4 regions of the Desulfomicrobium aestuarii genome follow, and region 1 is predicted to be linked to each of the others. Evidence: predicted binding sites of a transcription regulator. Region 1 holds the regulator's gene; each other region holds the start of a gene.
The links. Region 1 encodes sigma-54, which starts transcription at its own class of promoters, with help from an activator protein. Its sites were predicted from a motif close to CTGGCACGGNNNNTGCTT; they were not measured.
Positions count from the first base shown of each region.

Region 2: a site for sigma-54 is predicted at 1,131-1,148, ahead of nifH (nitrogenase iron protein). Genes of this name have one in related genera too.
Region 3: a site for sigma-54 is predicted at 1,711-1,728, ahead of ACZ5AC_RS01460 (UxaA family hydrolase). Genes of this name have one in related genera too.
Region 4: a site for sigma-54 is predicted at 1,982-1,999, ahead of ACZ5AC_RS13415 (YeiH family protein). Genes of this name have one in related genera too.

Region 1 covers NZ_AP042427.1:2,722,793-2,727,260, reverse strand. Annotated here, with positions in the region: gene rapZ (RNase adapter RapZ) at 1-780, opposite strand, end outside; gene ACZ5AC_RS12355 (PTS sugar transporter subunit IIA) at 804-1,253, opposite strand; gene hpf (ribosome hibernation-promoting factor, HPF/YfiA family) at 1,258-1,800, opposite strand; gene rpoN (RNA polymerase factor sigma-54) at 1,867-3,297, opposite strand; gene lptB (LPS export ABC transporter ATP-binding protein) at 3,410-4,132, opposite strand; gene ACZ5AC_RS12335 (LptA/OstA family protein) at 4,129-4,468, opposite strand, start outside.
Region 2 covers NZ_AP042427.1:889,411-893,878, forward strand. Annotated here, with positions in the region: gene ACZ5AC_RS04095 (LeuA family protein) at 1-897, opposite strand, end outside; gene nifH (nitrogenase iron protein) at 1,211-2,041, shown strand; gene ACZ5AC_RS04105 (P-II family nitrogen regulator) at 2,106-2,447, shown strand; gene ACZ5AC_RS04110 (P-II family nitrogen regulator) at 2,450-2,824, shown strand; gene nifD (nitrogenase molybdenum-iron protein alpha chain) at 2,866-4,468, shown strand, end outside.
Region 3 covers NZ_AP042427.1:325,221-329,688, forward strand. Annotated here, with positions in the region: gene ACZ5AC_RS01455 (UxaA family hydrolase) at 10-1,170, opposite strand; gene ACZ5AC_RS01460 (UxaA family hydrolase) at 1,174-1,458, opposite strand; gene ACZ5AC_RS01465 (sigma 54-interacting transcriptional regulator) at 1,896-3,482, shown strand; gene ACZ5AC_RS01470 (HesA/MoeB/ThiF family protein) at 3,538-4,338, opposite strand; gene larAH5 (nickel-dependent malate racemase, LarAH5 family) at 4,335-4,468, opposite strand, start outside.
Region 4 covers NZ_AP042427.1:2,927,384-2,931,851, forward strand. Annotated here, with positions in the region: gene ACZ5AC_RS13410 (hypothetical protein) at 1-115, opposite strand, end outside; gene ACZ5AC_RS13415 (YeiH family protein) at 171-1,913, opposite strand; gene ACZ5AC_RS13420 (MlaA family lipoprotein) at 2,186-2,938, opposite strand; gene ACZ5AC_RS13425 (alpha/beta hydrolase) at 2,947-4,242, opposite strand; gene ACZ5AC_RS13430 (tetratricopeptide repeat protein) at 4,344-4,468, opposite strand, start outside.

The sequences.
Region 1 (4,468 bases):
GCAGCCGAAGGCCATGGTCAGGCGGTAGCGCCCTTCCCTGGCGTAGAGGGGCACGGTGAAGTCGAGAAACTCCAGGAGCCTCTTCAGGTACTCCCGGCCGGGTTCGCCGTCCAGGACGTAGCGGGCGATGGCTTCATCCTGTCCGGACAGGGGGCGCAGGTCCTCGACGAAATAGGGGTTTGGCAGGAAACGCAGGTCCATGACCGTGTCGGCCTCGGCCGGGGCCCCGTACTTGAAGCCGAAGGAGATGAGGTGCACGCGCATGCCCTGGCTCAGGCTGGCGATGCTCGCCCACTTGTCCTGGATGACGCGGCGCAGGTCGTGGACCGAGTAGTGGGACGTGTCGACGACCAGGTCGGCCTGGTTACGGATGGGCTCCAGGATCTCCCGTTCCCGGTCCAGGGCCGCTTCCAGGCCCAGGTTGCCCGTGGCCAGGGGGTGGGGTCGGCGCGTGGTGGCGTACCTGCGCAGCAGGACCTGGTCCGAGGAGTCCGTGAAGATGATGGTCGGGCGCACCGACAGCTTCTCCATGTCCTGCAACACTTCCCGCCACTGCCCGGCGAAGTCGGGCTGGCGCAGGTCCATGCCCATGGCCAGGCCCGGGTAGTCCGTGGACGAGGACGAGAAGAACAGCTCGATCAGGGCCGGGGCCATGCGGGCCGGCAGGCCATCCACGCAGAAGAAGCCCATGTCCTCGAAGACGCGCAGGGCCGTGCTCTTGCCCGAGCCCGACATGCCCGAGACGATGACGACGTTTTTCGGTGCGTTGCGCATTTCCATGGCGGGGGTTCCTTGCACAGGCTTCAGACGGACTGCAGCAGCCGCCACAGCCCGTCGCCGCCTTCCGCGTCGGCGAAGGCCTGGCGGAAGGCGTTGTCCTTGAGCAGGCGCGAGATGGTGGCCAGGATCTTCAGATGCAGGCCCACCACGCTGGAGGGGGCCAGGACCGTGAAGAAGATGGTGGCCGGCTTGTGGTCCAGGCTGGCGAAATCGACGCCTTCGCGGCTGCGTCCCACGATGACCATGACCTGGTCGAGGCTGTCCAGCTTTCCGTGAGGGATGGCGATGCCGTCTCCGATGCCCGTGGTGCCCAGCATTTCCCTGTCCAGGAGCACCTGGGCCACCCGCACGGGGTCAACGCCCGGGAATTTGCCCGGGAGCGGGGAAACGAGTTCGGCCAGGACCTCCTTCTTGGTCCTGGCCGAAAGGTCGGAGATGATCAGGTCTTTATCCAGGTATTCGGCAAGCTTCATGCCCTTATACCCCAGGGTCGATGAGGCCGAAGTCGCCGGTCTTGCGGCGGTAGATGACGTTGACGCGTTCGTTCTCGGCGTTCAGGAAGACGAGGAACTCGTTCTCCGTCTTGCCGAGCTGCATGGCGGCCTCTTCGACGACCATGGGCTTGGGCTCGAAGTGGTCGGTCTGCTGGATGCTCTGCCTGCGCTTGCCCGTGGTGTCCTCGTCGAAGCTGATGACGTCCATGCGCACGGTGTCGCCGCCGGCCTTGCGCTTGCTCTTGTCCTTGTCGCGGACCTTGCGCATCTGGGCCTCGAGCTTGTCCCACACCATGTCGACGGTGGAGTACATGTCCTCGCTGTCCTCGCGGGCGGAGATGTGCACGTTCTTGCCGGTCAGGACGACGTCGGCGATATGGCGGAATTTCTCGACTTCGAGGTTGACCTGCAGTTCGGCGTCAGGGGTGCCGGCCATGAACTTGCCGAGCTTGCCGAAACGGTCCTTGGCGTACTTGCGCAGGTGGTCGGAAGGGTCGAAGTTCTTGAAGTTGAAGACTATCCTCATGGAATCCTCCTCGTCAGTTGAGGGTCAACCCCGCGTCTTCCCGGAAGGGCGGCGAGGGGTGGAATATCAAAACACCTGCTTGCGCTTGGATGACGACTCGATGCCCAGGACGGCGCGGTATTTGGCCACCGTGCGGCGGGCGATGTTGACATCCAGCGTTTCCTTCAGCACCGCGGCGATCTTCTCGTCGCTGTAGGGGTGCTTGGGGTCTTCCTCGCTGACCATCTTCTTGATGATGGCCTTGACGGACTCGGAGCCCACCTGGGTGCCGTCGTCCATCTCCAGCGCGGAATTGAAGAAAAATTTCAGTTCGAAGATGCCGTGCGGGGTGGCCACGTACTTGCTCGTGGTGATGCGGCTGACCGTGGACTCGTGCATCTCGATGTCGTCGGCCACGTCCTTGAGTATGAGGGGCTTGAGCTTGGTCACGCCGTGCTCGAAGAAGCCCCGCTGAAACCGCACGATGCTCTCGACCACCTTATACAGGGTTCTCTGCCTTTGGTGCAAGCTCTTCATGAGCCACATGGCCGAACGCATCTTGTCGTGGAGGTACTCCCGGTCCGGGCCCTTCACGGCCAGGCTCGTGTCGTCCATGTAGTAGGGGCTCAGCTGCAGCTTGGGCAGGCCGTCGTCGTTCATGACGATGACGAAATCGCTTTCGTACTCGTACACGAAGACGTCGGGGCTGACGAAGACGGTGTTGTCGCTGCCGTAGCTCGCGCCGGGCATGGGGTCCAGGGTCTGGATGATGTCAAGGTAGGCCTTCAGGTCCTCCATCTGGATCTTGAACTTGCGCAGGAGCGGCTTGTAGCGGCGCTTCTCGATATCCTCCAGATGCTCGTCCACCAGTGAAACGAGGATGGGGTCGTCCTGGCCCAGGACCTCCAACTGGATGAGCAGGCACTCCTTGGGGGAACGGGCGGCCACGCCCACGGGGTCGAAGCGCTGCAGGCGGTGCAGGACGGACTGGACCAGGGCCAGGGGCGAAAGGGTCTCGGAGGCGATCTCCTCGGCGCTGGTCGTCAGGTAGCCCAGGGAGTCCAGGTTGCCGATGATGGCCTCGCCGATGGCCTCCTCCTCTTCGGTGATGTTGGAGAGGCAGAGCTGCCACAGGAGGTGGCCTTCCAGGGAGGGCTTGCCCGAGAGCCTGGCCTCGTAAGACATCATCTCCTCGAGGGCCTCGGTCTCCTTGAACTGCACCTGCTTGGTCGTGCTCGAAAAGTCGCCGAGGTAGTTCTCCCAGTCGGCGTTGCGCATGAGCTCGGCGTCGTCGAAGGACACGTCGGCCCGTTGCTCCACGGGCGGGGCCTGGGATTCGACCTCCTCGGAGATCTCCCGCGGCGCTTCCTCAAGCATCGGATTTTCCAGCAGTTCCTGCTGGACGGCTTCGAGGAGCTCGAATCGGGAGAGCTGAAGCAGCTTGATGGCCTGCTGCAGCTGCGGGGTCATGACCAGCTGCTGCGTCAGCTTGAGGTTCTGTCGGAGTTCAAGGCCCATAGTGTCTCTGTCGTCCCAGCGTAAGATGCAGTGTTGTCGTCGGCGGATTCATCCAGCAAAGACTTTGCCACAGAAGGCAGGTCGTGGCAATCCTTGGGAAATCGGCACCCCGCTAAAGGCTGAAACCCTCGCCGAGATAGACCTTGCGCGCCCCGGGGTCGGCGACGATCTCGTCGGGGCTGCCGCTCAGGATGATGCGGCCGTCGTACACTAGGTAGGCGCGGTCGCAGATCTGCAGGGTCTCGCGCACGTTGTGGTCGGAGATGAGCACGCCGATGCCCTTGGCCTTGAGGCCCTCGATGATGGTCTGGATGTCGTCCACGGCCAGGGGGTCGATGCCGGCGAAGGGTTCGTCCAGCAGGATGAACTTCGGGTCGCGGATCAGGGCGCGGGCGATCTCGAGCCTGCGGCGCTCGCCGCCGGACAGGTAGGCCGCCAGCTGGTCCTGCAGGCGGGTGATGCCGAGCTCGTCCAGGAGCCTGTCGGCCGTGCGCTTCTGCTCCTCGGCCGAGAGGCCGGAGTATTCCAGGATGAGCTGCAGATTCTGGCGCACGGTCAGCTTGCGGAAGATGGAGCTTTCCTGGGGCAGGTAGCTCATGCCCAGGCGGGCGCGCTTGTGCAGGGGCCAGCGGGTGATGTCCACGCCGTCCAGGGTGACTTCCCCGCGGGTGGGCGTGACGATGCCGGCGAGCATGTAGAAGGTCGTGGTCTTGCCGGCGCCGTTGGGGCCGAGCACGCCGACGACCTCGCCCTGGCGCACGTCGAGGTCGATGTCGCGGACCACGTCGCGGGCCCCGTAGCGTTTGGCCAGCTGGCGGCCGGACAGGGTCGTCACGGCTTGAGCTCCTTGGTGTCGGCCGGGGTGTTGAAGATGGCCTCGACCCGCTGCTTGCCGCCCAGAACCTCGCTGCGGTTCTCGCGCATGTAGAGCTTGATGACCTCGCCCTGGATCTTGTTGGCGCCTTCCATCAGCACCGGATCGCCTTCGAGGGTCAGGATTTCCGTGGCCGTGTCGTAGGTGGCCTTGTCGCAGGTGCCGGAGCGGCCCTTGTCGGCCTTGAGGCGGACATTGCCCTGGGAGATGATTTTCTTGATGGAGCTCTGCTGGTCCATGGCGGTCTGGGTGGAGTTGCCTCCGCCCTGCTTCTTGTCGAGGAGCACGGTCAGGGTG
Region 2 (4,468 bases), 1.8 Mb from region 1:
GGGGTCGTAAGGCTCGAAGAGGTCCGGGTTCTTCAAAATGCCGTCCACGTGCAACCCCGACTCGGCCGCGAAGATGTCCTTCCCGGCCACGGGGCGGTTGCGGGCCACGGGGATGCGCGCGTGCTCGGCCACCAGGTCGCACAGGCCGCGCACGGCGTTCATGTCGTAGATCTCGTAGCGCTGCACGAGCCGCAGGTGCGCCGCCACCTCCTCCAGGGCCGAGATGCCCGAGCGCTCGCCGATGCCCAGGACCGACACGTCGGCCCAGTGGGCCCCGGACTCCAGGGCCGTGACGGCGTTGGCCGTGGCCATGCCGAAGTCGTTGTGGCAGTGGATGGCGATCTCCATGTCCACGCCGTCGGCGAAGAAGCGCACCAGTTCGGCGATGCGCAGGGGGGTCATGACGCCCAGGGTGTCGGCAAGGCGTATGCGCACCGCGCCCAGTTCCCTGGCCGTGCGGGCCATGGCCAGGGCGAAGTCCTGGTCGGCTCGGGTCACGTCCTCCAGACCCACGCTGATGCGCCGGATGCCGCAGGAGTGGGCCAGGCCCACGGTTTCCTTGAGCATGCGCGTCAGCCCTTCGCGGTCCGTGCGCAGGCGCTCGGCGATATGCAGGTCCGAGACGGGCAGGCCGATGTTGATGGTGTCGATCCCCAGTCCCGCGGCACGGTACACGTCCACGGGCCGGCAGGGAGACCAGACGCTCAGGTCCGCGGTCACGCCCTGGGCGCGCAGGGCCCCAACCAGCTGTCCCAGCCCTTCCTGGCCGACCCAGCCAACCTCGATCTCCTCCACCCCCATGGCCGCGATGCGGCTGGCCATCTCTATGCGCACGGATTGCGGGACATAGTTCCCGAACATTTGCGCCCCTTCCCTCAGTGTCGTGTCGATCAGCATGCTACCTCCCGTGTTTGCCTCTTCATGTGCACGGTCGATGCCAACCGTGGATCAAACGCAACATGCCGTAAATATTGGGCGGCATCATGCCGCAGGCGCATGCGTCGCAACGGACGGAAGTGTCCGAGGCTACATTTTTGTCTTTGTAGGCAGTGTAGATCGAAGTTGTCAGAAATTGTCCGAAATTGCTAGAAATGTATGTTTTTTCAGATAGTTGGCTGGTCTGTGAGGTTTTGGCACGGCCGTTGCCCTAGGCAGATCCAGGTACGGCACATCAAGCACACCACAACTCTCACATAAAGGAGCACACGTCATGAGGAAGATCGCGATTTACGGAAAGGGCGGCATCGGCAAGTCCACCACCACGCAGAACACCGTCGCCGGCCTGGCCGAGATGGGCAAGAAGGTCATGGTCGTGGGCTGCGACCCCAAGGCCGACTCCACCCGCCTGCTGCTGGGCGGCCTGGCCCAGAAGTCGGTTCTCGACACCCTGCGCGACGAAGGCGAGGACGTCGACCTGGCCGACATCCGCAAGCCCGGCTTCAAGGGCACCTGGTGCGTCGAGTCCGGCGGACCCGAACCGGGCGTCGGCTGCGCCGGCCGCGGCATCATCACCTCCATCAACATGCTTGAGTCCCTGGGCGCCTACCAGGAGTCCGAGAAGCTCGACTACGCCTTCTACGACGTTCTGGGCGACGTCGTCTGCGGCGGGTTCGCCATGCCCATCCGCGACGGCAAGGCCGAGGAGATCTACATCGTCTGTTCCGGCGAGATGATGGCCATGTATGCGGCCAACAACATCTGCAAGGGCATCATGAAGTACGCCGAGTCCGGCGGCGTGCGCCTGGGCGGCCTGATCTGCAACTCCAGAAACGTCGATAACGAGCGCGAGATGATCGAGGAGCTGGCCAAGAAGATCGGCACCCAGATGATCTATTTCGTGCCCCGCGACAACGACGTGCAGCGCGCCGAGATCAACCGCATGACCGTCATCGAGTGGAAGCCCGAAGCCCCCCAGGCCGACCACTACCGCAATCTGGCCCGGGCCATCGACCAGAACAAGATGTTCGTCGTGCCCAAGCCCCTGGAAATCGAGGAACTGGAGCAGCTCCTGATGGACTACGGCCTTCTTGAGGCAGTGTAGGCGGCCGACACGCTGAAAATGAACCCAACTATCCGAAATCGATAATTTCAAGGAGAGAAAACATATGATCATGGTCAGAGCAATCGTACGCCCCGAAAAGTCCGACGACGTCCTTGCCGCCCTCATGGATGCGGGTTTCCCGGCGGTGACCAAGTATTCCGTGGCCGGTCGCGGCAAGCAGCGCGGCATCAAGATCGGCGAAGTGACCTATGACGAGATCCCCAAGACCATGCTCATGAGCGTGGTCAAGGCCGAGGACAAGGACTTCGTCATCAGCGTGATCATGAAGGCCGCCCGCAGCGGCGCCAAGGGCGCCTTCGGCGACGGCAAGATCTTCGTGAGCGAAGTGGCCGACGTCTACACAATCAGTTCCGGCATCTGCGACAGCGCCACTGCGGGAGCATAGCCATGAAAGAAGTGATCGCGGTCATCCGCATGAACATGATGAACAGGACCAAGAAGGCCCTGCAGGACGCGGGAGTGGTCGCCTTCTTCGCCCACGAGGCCTACGGGCGCGGCAAGGGTCTGGTGGACCTGAAGCCCCTGGAGGGGGCCAAAAAGGGGATCGAGGAGGCTGTGGCCGTGCTCGGCGAGAAGGGCAAGCTCTACCCCAAACGCATGCTGACCGTGGTGGTCACCGACGACCTGGTGCCCGAGGTGGTCAGGGTCATCACCGACACCAACAAGACCGGCCAGCCCGGCGACGGCAAGATCTTCGTCCTGCCCATGATCGACGCGGTAAGGGTCAGAACCGGAGAAAAGGGCGCCAAGTCCATTGAATAGACCCGATTTCGACTGAAATCGGGACAGATAAGGAGAACACCATGGCATCGACTGCGAAAAAGCTCGTCAACTGGACGCCGACGGACGTGAAGGCGGAAATGCTCGCCAAGTATCCGCCCAAGGTGGCCAGGAAGCGCGCCTCCCAGATCCTCGTCAACGAGGCCCTCGGCAACGAGACGCCTGAAATATCGGCCAACGTGCGCACCATCCCCGGCATCATCACCATGCGCGGCTGCACCTACGCCGGCTGCAAGGGCGTCATCCTCGGGCCCACCCGCGACATCGTCAACATCACCCACGGCCCCATCGGCTGCGGCTTCTACTCCTGGCTGACCCGCCGCAACCAGACCGACGCGTCGGGCGAGGGCGACGAGAACTTCATGCCCTACTGCTTTTCCACGGACATGCAGGACCAGGACATCATCTTCGGCGGCGAGAAGAAGCTCGAGGCGGCCATCCAGGAAGCCTACGACCTCTTCCACCCCAGGGCCATCGCGGTCTTCGCCACCTGTCCCGTGGGCCTCATCGGCGACGACATCCACGCCGTGGCCCGCAAGATGAAGGCCAAGTTCGGCGACTGCAACGTCTTCGCCTTCAGCTGCGAAGGGTACAAGGGCGTCAGCCAGTCGGCCGGCCACCACATCGCCAACAACAAGATCTTCAGCGAGGTCGTGGGCGAGAACGATGCCGAGAAGCCCGGCAAGTTCAAGATCAACCTCCTGGGCGAATACAACATCGGCGGCGACGGGTTCGAGATCGACCGCATCCTCAAGAAGTGCGGCATCACCAACATAGCCACCTTCTCGGGCAACTCGACCTACGACCAGTTCGCCTCGGCCCACAAGGCCGACCTGTCCGCCGTCATGTGCCACCGCTCCATCAACTACGTGGCCGACATGCTCGAGACCAAGTTCGGCATCCCGTGGATCAAGGTCAACTTCATCGGAGCCAAGTCCACGGCCAAGTCCCTGCGCAAGATCGCGGAATACTTCGGCGACCCCGAACTGACCGCGCGCGTGGAGGAGGTCATCGCCGAGGAGATGCCGGCCGTGGAGGAGGTCATCGCCGACGTCCGCCCGCGCACCGAAGGCAAGAAGGCCATGCTCTTCGTCGGCGGCTCCCGCGCCCACCACTACCAGGACCTCTTCGCCGAGATGGGCATGAAGACCCTGGCCGCCGGCTACGAGTTCGCCCACCGCGACGACTACGAAGGCCGCCAGGTCATCCCGGACCTGAAGGTCGACGCCGACAGTCGCAACATCGAGGAAATCCACGTCGAGGCCGACGAGAAGCGCTACGCTCCGCGCAAGAGCTCCGAGGAGATGGCCAAACTGGAAGCGGCCGGGTTCAGGTTCAAGCACTACGACGGCCTGATCCCGGACATGGACCACCAGACCCTCGTTGTCGACGACCTGAACCAATACGAGGCCGAAAAGCTGGTCGAGATCGTGAAGCCCGACATCTTCTGCGCGGGCATCAAGGAGAAATTCTCCATCCAGAAGCTGGGCGTGCCCATGAAGCAGCTGCACAGCTACGACTCCGGCGGTCCCTACGCGGGCTTCCAGGGCGCGGTGAACTTCTACAAGGAGATCGACCGCCTCGTGAACAGCAGGGTCTGGGGCTACATGAAGGCGCCCTGGCAGG
Region 3 (4,468 bases), 1.5 Mb from region 1:
TGCAGGAGGTTATGCGCTTTCGTACAGGCGGGTCATGATGAATTCGCGATGACCCAGAGCCTCGGCGGCGGTCAGGCGGCCGTTGCAGGTGCGGATCATCATCTCCAGGAGCATGTCGCCGGCCTGGTCCATGTTGATCTCGCGGCGCAGCAGGCCGGAGACGTTGACGTCGAAGTGCTCTTCCATGGTCCGCAGGGTGCGGGGGTTGGAGCACAGCTTGATGACGGGCAGGATCGGGTTGCCGATGATGTTGCCCTGGCCCGTGGGGAAGAAGTGGACCACGAAGCCGGAGGCGGCGCACAGGGTGACCTGCTCGGCCGCGGCGGAGGAGGAGTCCTGGAACCACAGGCCGGGGCCGGTGGGGGCGACGGCCTTTTCCAGGCAGCCGACGATGGGGGCCTTGCGGCCGATCTTCTGGATGTTGCCCAGAGCCTTCTCCTCGATGGTGGTCAGACCGCCCTCGATGTTGCCCTTGGTGGGCTGGGAGTCGGACAGGTCGCTGGTCTTGTGGTCGTCGACGACCTTGGCGTAGCGGTCGAAGTAGAACTGGAAGTCCTTGCGTACCTGGTCGTTGACGCAGCGCTCGAGCACGAGGTGTTCGCCGCCGGTCAGTTCGGTGGTCTCGCCGAAGAGCAGGGTCGAGCCCTTTTCATACAGCTTGTCGTAGGCGTTGCCGACGGTGGGGTTGGTGGCGATGCCGGAGGTGGTGTCGGACTCGCCGCACTTGGTGGAGACCCACAGTTCCTTCACGTCGCATTCGACGCGCTGCAGTTCGGTGGCCCACTGCAGGTATTCCTTGGCCTTGCGGGAAGCGGCGCAGATGGTGTTGAAGTCGCCGTTCTTCTCGATGGCGAAACCGGCCACGGGCTTGCCGGTGGCGGCGATGCCCTCGACGATCTTGTTCGTCCATACGGGCTCGATGCCGATGACGACCACGGCGGCGACGTTGGGGTTGCAGCCGGCGCCGATCAGGGTGCGGAAATGCAGGTCCAGGTCCTCGCCGAACTGCAGGCGGCCGTAGGCGTGGGGGATGGCCAGCACGCCCTTGACGTTGTTGGCCACGGCCTCGCAGGCGGCGTTGGACAGGTCGTCCAGGGGCAGAATCACGACATGGTTGCGGATGCCGACACGGCCATTTTCACGACGATATCCGAAAAATTTGGTCTGCATGGATTACCACCTCTTGGTTTTGACGTTGTGGACGTGCAAGTGTTCGCCTTTCTTGATGGGGGCCACGACCTTGCCGATGTCGGTATTGTATTTGAAGACGGTGTCGCCGACGGCAAAATCCTTCAGGGCGACCTTGTGGCCGATCGGGATGTCGTTGAGAATCTTGATCTTGACGGTCTGGTCTTCTTTCATGACCCAGCCAGTGATCTCCTGATTGGCTTTCAAGCCTTCAACGACCACTACGCCAACGCCATCCGCGGCTTCGTGAACCAAAAAATCGATAGCCATGTATGCCTCCTAAAGCGGTTAAAATGTAGAATCGAGTTTTTAAAATAATTTCATTCGTTATAGAATAAAATTATTATCTCGATCTGCCTCGTTTCTTTAGCATAAAGTGAGCCTTTTTTTCTAAAATGCATATTTTATAATAGAAAAAAAATTTAAATAGAGTAAGCTCAAACGATTATGCGTTGTTTTTCTGTAATGATGGTATTCATTACAGAGTTGTTGCATCTGTTTTGATGCGCTTTCAAAGAGTATAAGCAAGGAGCATTCCAAAAAGCGGTGACTGCGAAAAAACGATAATTCTTCGATAAATCAGGTTTTTTTTTGAGCACTCCAGAGGGGGGAATATGCGCGGTGCTCGACAATGGACAATGTGCCCGAAATATGCTCGAATTCGGGCACATCACCTTGGCTGGGATCAAACCTTCGGGGAGGACACCTTGGATTCTGTCAAAAATCACCGCACGAACGCCCTGCGCCTGCCCAATGCGCAGGGGCTGGCCAGGGAACTCATCGCCTCTCTGGGCAAGGCGACGTCACGGAACATCTTTCTGCAGACCCTTTCCCGCCTGTTCCGCCAGCAGTTCGATTACGACCGGCTGTGCATCAATCTTTACGATCCGAACAGCGAACTGTTGAGCTATTTCACGGCAGCCGAGGGCGCAGTCATCAATTCCCTCTCGCCCATTCGAAAGGCCGAGAAGACCACCGTGGCCGGCCATGTCATCGCCTCCCGCAAGCCCGTGGTCATCACGGACATTTCCCAGCATTTCGCCGAGTCCATGCTGCACCCCATGGCCGAGGCCGGCCTGACCACGACCATGGCCTTTCCGTTGATCCTCAACGACAAGATCATCGGCACCCTGCACTGCTCCTTCCGGCAGAAACCGGACAATCTCTACGAGATCATGGAGTTCCTGCTCGAGCTTTCGCCTTACGTGGCGGCGGGGCTTGGTACCCTTTTGGGCATGGAGCACCTGGAGGAGGGGTCTGCGCTGACCCAGGTCCCCTTTGGTGGCGACGGGGGGGAGTGCGAGACGTTCTTTTTCGAAAGCCCGGCCATGCGTCGTTTCATGGCAAGAGTCCATGCTGTGGCCGTCCTGGAGATACCCGTGCTCATCCTCGGCGAGACGGGCACGGGCAAGTCGCGCCTGGCCCATTACATCCATTGCCACAGCCAGCGCCGCAACATGCAGTTCGTGAAGGTCAACTGCCCGGCCATGGCTTCCTCCCTCTTCGAGAGCGAACTATTCGGCCACGCCAAGGGGGCCTTCACCGGCGCGGCGGGCAAGCGCATCGGGCGTTTTGAACTGGCCCACCAGGGGACCCTGTTTCTCGATGAAATCGCGGAACTGAACCAAGAGATGCAGAGCAAGCTGCTGCATGTCCTCGACGACAACTGCTTCGAACGGGTGGGCGAAAGCGTGTCCTTGTCCGTCGACACCCGGCTCATCGCCGCGACCAACGTGAAGATGCGCGATGCCGTGGCCAAGGGCCAGGTGCGTAGCGACTTTTATTACCGGCTGTCGTCCTGCACACTGGAGATTCCTTCCCTCCGGGACAGGATCGAGGACATTCCGGCCTTGACGGGCTTCTTCGTGACACAGCTCGCCAAACAGTACTCGCTCCCGCAGATCACCCTGTCCCAGGCCATCCTGCAGCGGCTGGCCCGGCACTGCTGGCCGGGAAACGTCCGGGAACTTCGCAACGTCATTAGCGCCTTGCTCATCAGGAAGAGCGTCTCCGGCAACCTGACGCAGGACGACATCGAGGAGGCGTTGCTGACGGATGCGGCGGTCCATGCGGGCTCGGTTCTCCCCGTGTCGGCACCGGCAAAGCCGGCGGCAACATGCAGTCTCGAGGAGGTGGAACGCCAGCACATCATTCAGGCCCTGGCGCGGGCCCGGGGTGTCATCTCCGGATCCAGGGGCGCGGCAAAGATGCTGGGTCTTTCGAGGTCGACATTGCAGCGGCGAATGTCCAAGCTGGGTATTGATGCCGAGACCGTCAAGAACGGCGCGGCCTGAGGCGCGAAGAACCTGCCCAGTGCTCAGGACGTCCGCCCGGCGAACTGGGCAGGGGTCAGATCGTAAAGTCCAGCCCCGTCTGGAGGCTGACGGTGGAGAAGCGCATTTCGGCCAGATCGGCGATCAGCAGGCTGCCACGAAGGGCCGGGATGCGCCCGATCAGAATGCGGATGGCCTCGGTGGCCTGTAGAGCGGCGGCGAAACCGACCGCCGGGCTCGGTATGCCCTGGGTCAGCTCGCATCCATTTTTGTCGTTCATGAATTCGGCCAATCCAGTTTCGCCTGGCCAGGTGGTGCTGATCAGCGCCGTCCAACCGGCAATGCCGGCCGAGATGACGGGCACCTTCGCTGCGGACGCCGTGGCCTGCAGTTCGCGACGATGGGCCGCGCCACCCAGGCAATCGATCACGGCATCCACCGCCGGGAGCGGTTCGTCCTGAAAGCGCGCCTCCATGGGCACCACCCGGATCAGAGAGTTGATCTCCGCGGCCCGATCCTTGGCCGCTTCCACCTTGGGCCGGCCCATGGTCCCGGTCGCGGCCAGCAACTGCCTGTTGGCGTTGTGCATCTCGATTCTGTCCGGGTCGCAGGCCAGGATGGTCCCTACGCCGGCCCGGACCAGATATTCCAGCACGTGCCCACCCAGCCCTCCGCAACCAACGAGAAGAACCCGCGATCTGGCAAGCCGGGCCTGATCCGCAGGCGGTATGGTCGAAGCGTTTCGCCTGTAGCGTTCGGGCATTTCTCCTTTTTCGATGGCCGACGCCACCTCCTGCGGGACCGTCCGGCCCGATGCTGCGGCCCGGTCCAAAAAGAAGAGGTCGTCGTGGTAGGAGAGGGGAATGTCGGCGTTCATCGCGCCGGCCTGTAGAAATAGGTCGTGTTTGCGCTCGGGACCACGGCGATGCGCGGCTTTCTTTCGGGCGGGAATTCCCCGAGCCAGCGGTCCAGGGTGGCCTGGGCATCCCCCTTGCTCAAGTGGCACT
Region 4 (4,468 bases), 200 kb from region 1:
GCAACACCCCGACGGAGTTGGTCAGCACGGGCAGAAAGAGGTAGACGAAGGCCAGGGCCGTGCCCAGGGCCAGGACGAAGTTCCTCATTCGCACGGACAAGCTTTGTGGGTTCATGGTTCAGAGTCCTTTACGGGCCGAGAGGGCAAACCCTCCCGGCCCGGTAGCGGTTTTAGATCTTGGCCGTGATTTCCGGGAAGACCACATAGAACATGACGTAGGCCATGGCCAGGGTCAGGGCAAGGTTGAAGCTCTGGCCGCAGACGTACAGGATGAGCGGCTTGCCGCCCTTGAAGTACTTGGCCAGCTCGCGGAAGTTGGTGGACAGTCCGATGGCGGCGAAGGACAGGGCGAAGAACCAGTCGCGCAAGAGCTTGGTGCCGCCGCGCACGATGCCGTGTTCCATGACCGCGTCGCCCAGATCCTTGCCAAGATTCTGGTCCAGGATGGAGAACATGATGGAGGCGGCGATGAAACCCAGCACGAACTTGGGGAAGCGGTGCCAAATCTCGCCGGCGCCGACGGAGTGGCCCGTCTCGGTGCTCTCGACCTTGGTGACCCAGTAGATGGCCACGCAGAAGGCCGTCACGCCGATCATGACGTTCTGGATCATCTTGATGGTCGCGGCCACGTACATGGCCTTCTGACCCAGGAACGCGCCGGCCGCGGCCACCGCGCCGGTGGAGTCGATGGTGCCGCCCATCCAGGCGCCGCCCAGGACCTCGGGGATGCCCACGGCCTTGATGAAGGCCGGCATGGCGATCATCATGATGGCGGTGAAGACCAGGGACAGGCCGATGGAAAGGGTCAGCTCCTCCTTCTTGGCCCGGCAGGCGGCCGCCGTGGCGATGGCCGCGGAGGTGCCGCAGACGGACATGTCGGCGGAGATGACGATGTTCAGGGTCCTGGAAGGCATCTTCAGCACGGTCTGGCCGAAGATGTAGGTCACGACGATGACGATGGGCGTCACGACCCAGGCCACGAAGATGCCGGGGATGCCGATGGCCACGATCTTGTTGAAGAGGACCTCGGCGCCCAGGAGCACAAGGCCGGTCTTGATGAAGAACTCGACCTGGCAGGACGGCAGGACCCACTTGGGGGTGCCCAAGGTGTTGGCGATGAGCATGCCCAGGACCACGCCCCAGGCCTCGGCGCCGAAACCGTACTGCTTGGAGATGGCCTGACCGCCCAGCATGTAGGCCAGCACCGCGACCAGGAAGACCATGGTGAAGCCCTGCGCGAACTCCATCATGTTCTTGCCCATGAGGGCTATGCCCAGGCCGAAGGCCAGGGCCAGGAAGACGCACAGGCCGATGAGGCCGGGGATCAGGTTGAAGGCCTTGTTCTCGGTCTTCTTCTTGGCGTCACCGGCGGCCTTGTTGGCGTCGCGCCAGGCCTTGATCTTGGCGGATGCGTCGTCGTTCAGGGCCTTGTCCTGGAACATGGCGCCCGCGGCGGCTTCCTCGGCGGCCACGGCGGCGGTCAGCGCGGCCTCGGCATTTGCCTTGGCCTCTTCGTACTTGGGCATGGCCTTTTCGTTCTTGGCCTTGGCCTGCTCCTCACTCTGCATCAGGGAGTCGAGGGGGTTGGACGTCCAGGAGCCTGGGGTCTTGGTCCAGTGAGAGGCGAACTTGCCGAAGGGGGTGCTGGTGCCCTTGAGTTTGCCCTTGTCGTCCTGAGCCTTGTACCAGGCGAGGGTCTTGAAGGGGGCCTTGGCCGCCTCGGCGGCCTGGATCTCGTCGGCGGCCTTGATCTTGGCTGCGAATTCGTCCTTGGGTCCGAAGCTGGTGTAGGCCAGGATGCACACGGCGATGATGATGAAGCCGAGCCAGATGGCCAGAAAATCCTCTTTCTTCCACAGATCCGACCACTGGCTCTTGCCGTGGTCGATGACGACGTTGCTGTCTTGGGCCATGGGTGTTTCTTCCTCCTTGCTTGTTTCGAATGAATCCCCGCTGCGGGGCACCTTTTCGAAACGACGGATAACAAAAGCCATGCCAAGCAAGCCCAGAGGTCACGCCATTCAATTTCAACACGTTACAGGCAGCGGATGCCCGAGATGCGACAACATGACTTGTCACCTGAAAACCTGAGTTTACAGAACGGATACCATCTGCGGAAACAGAAAGGGAGGCGGGTAAAGGAAGCCGGCCCCGACGGCGGGTACGCCGAGGCCTGCCGGGAAGTTTACTTGGCGATGTCGAGCTCGCGCTTCTTGGTGTAGACGAAGCGAACCAGCTGATACTCGAATGGGCTCCCGGTTTCGTAGTACCGGAACTTGACCTGATGCCGGGCGTCCACGGCCTTCAGCCCGTACACGGCCGTGGTCGCCGTGCCCCGAGCCGCCCACCCCATGCCGTCGAAGACGAAGTCCGCGGGGTTGAGGGTCAGGACCGCGTCGAAGGCCGTGCCCCCGGCGTCCCGCAGCCCAGAGGGCCCGAGGACCGGCAGGACCAGGTACGGCCCGGGGGGCACGCCCCAGACGCCCAGAGTCTGCCCGAAATCCTCGTTCTCCTGCGGGATGCCCCCCTTGCCCAGCACATCGATCAGGCCGCCCAGCCCGATGGTCGTATTGAAGACGAAACGGCCCAGCGAAACCGAGGCCTTCTTGGGGTTGCCCTGCAGGACCGAGTTGACGAAAATCGGTATTTCTTTGAAATTGTTAAAAACATTCGAGACGCCCTGCTGCACGCTGTCCGGCAGGACCGCTTCGTAGAAACGAACCACCGGCAGGTAGACGTACCGGTCCAACTGGGCGTTGAAATGGTACATCGAGCGGTTGAACCCTTCCCAGGGGTCTTCGACCAGGAAGAGCCTCTCGACCTCCGGGTCTTCGGGCAGCCCACGGTGCACGGGAGCCTGGAAAGGCCCGGGCTGGTGCTCCGGAGTGGTGGCGCAGCCGCTGGCCAGAACGAGAAGAAGAAGGAGAAGAACGCGCATGGGTCGCCTCATTTGCGGAAGAAATCGAGCATGGCCGCCACATTGTCCCTGAAGCGCAGGTTGCCGCAATGGCCGCCGGCGGGAAAGACGGTCAGGCGCGGCCCGAACGTGTTCTCCAGGAAGGCGAAGTTTTCCGGCGTCAGGATGGGATCGTCGGCGTTTGTCATGACGGCGATGCCTCCCGCGCCGCGCAGAAACGGGCCGATGGCCTCCAGACTGCAGGCAGCTACGGCCTTTTCCGGGGTGATCGCCGGGTCGTGGAACTGCAGAAAGGGCAACAGGTACTCCCTGACGTAGTCCTCGAAGCTCACGCCCACGGCCGAATCGAGGTAGGGGGCCAGGGATTCGTCCTTCACGATCCGGTGCCCCCGCGGCACGATGTACCCCGCGCCCGTGCACGTGTCGCTGGTGAAAACCATGGACGCCAGTGACAGACGGAAGGCCACCCCGATGAGGATCTTGAGCTCCTTCTCGGAGATGGAGCGGTTGCGGTGCAGGGCGAAGAGGAACTCGTCGCCGAAATTCACCTGGTCGCTGGCCCGGTACGCCTCGGAAAGCTGGCGCACCAGCCCGGCCACGGTGCGCGCGGCCTCGGACCGGTCGGCCACGTTGTCGGACAGCAGATGGTCGAGGCGGATGGCCGAGGTCATGAGGTTCACGGCCGGGTTCAGCAGCAGCACCTTCTCGAAGCCGAAGCGCCCCTCGCGGGTGTCCAGTTCGGCCAGGAAAGCCGCCTGGGTCCCGCCGAGGCTGTAGCCGGCGAGGTGGAAGGACGCGATCCTGTCCCGCCCTATCCGGTCAGCGATGGCGTCCATGGTCTGGTAGAGGTCGGCCACGTCGTGGGGGATGTAGCCCGGCACCTGGGTCGTCGAGGCGCTGACCACGAAATTGGGATAGGTCGGCGAGGACAGCGTGACCACGTGGAAGCCGGCCCGATGGAAGACCCGTTGCAGGAAACTGCACGTGGCCGACTCGTGGGAGGAGCCGGTGCCGGCCAGGATGAACAGCAGGGGCGCCTTGCCCCGCTGCTGCGCCAGCGTGTACTGCAGGGTGTCGTCGTACCACAGGATCTCGGGTACGGGACGATCATGCAGGAGCATCTCCCGGCCGCGCACGGCTCCGAGATCCTGCAGGGGGTTCAGATCCGAAAAGCCGGCCGGCCGCACGGATGACAGGTCGAACTCGTCCCGCGGCAGCGTGCCGAAAACCGTGGCCTCGTAAGGGTTCGTGAACGGATAGTCATAGGCCTGCGCGGAAAACGCCGCGGACAGGGCGAACAGGCAGAACAGAACGACGCGGTGCATGCCGGGCCTCCACGTAAGGAAAATGTTGCGGTCTTCTAGCCCTTGGCTTCCGGCGAGGCAAGTTCGGCCGCGGCCGGCCAGGCGAGCCAGTGCACGGGTGTTCAGGACTGCCGGGACGGGTCCCCGTCGCCCCCGGTTGCGGAACGGATCTTTCCGATGGCGGCCTTGGCCTGCTCGAAATCCGGGTCGACCTGCAGGGCGGCCCGCATGTACCGGTCCGCATCCG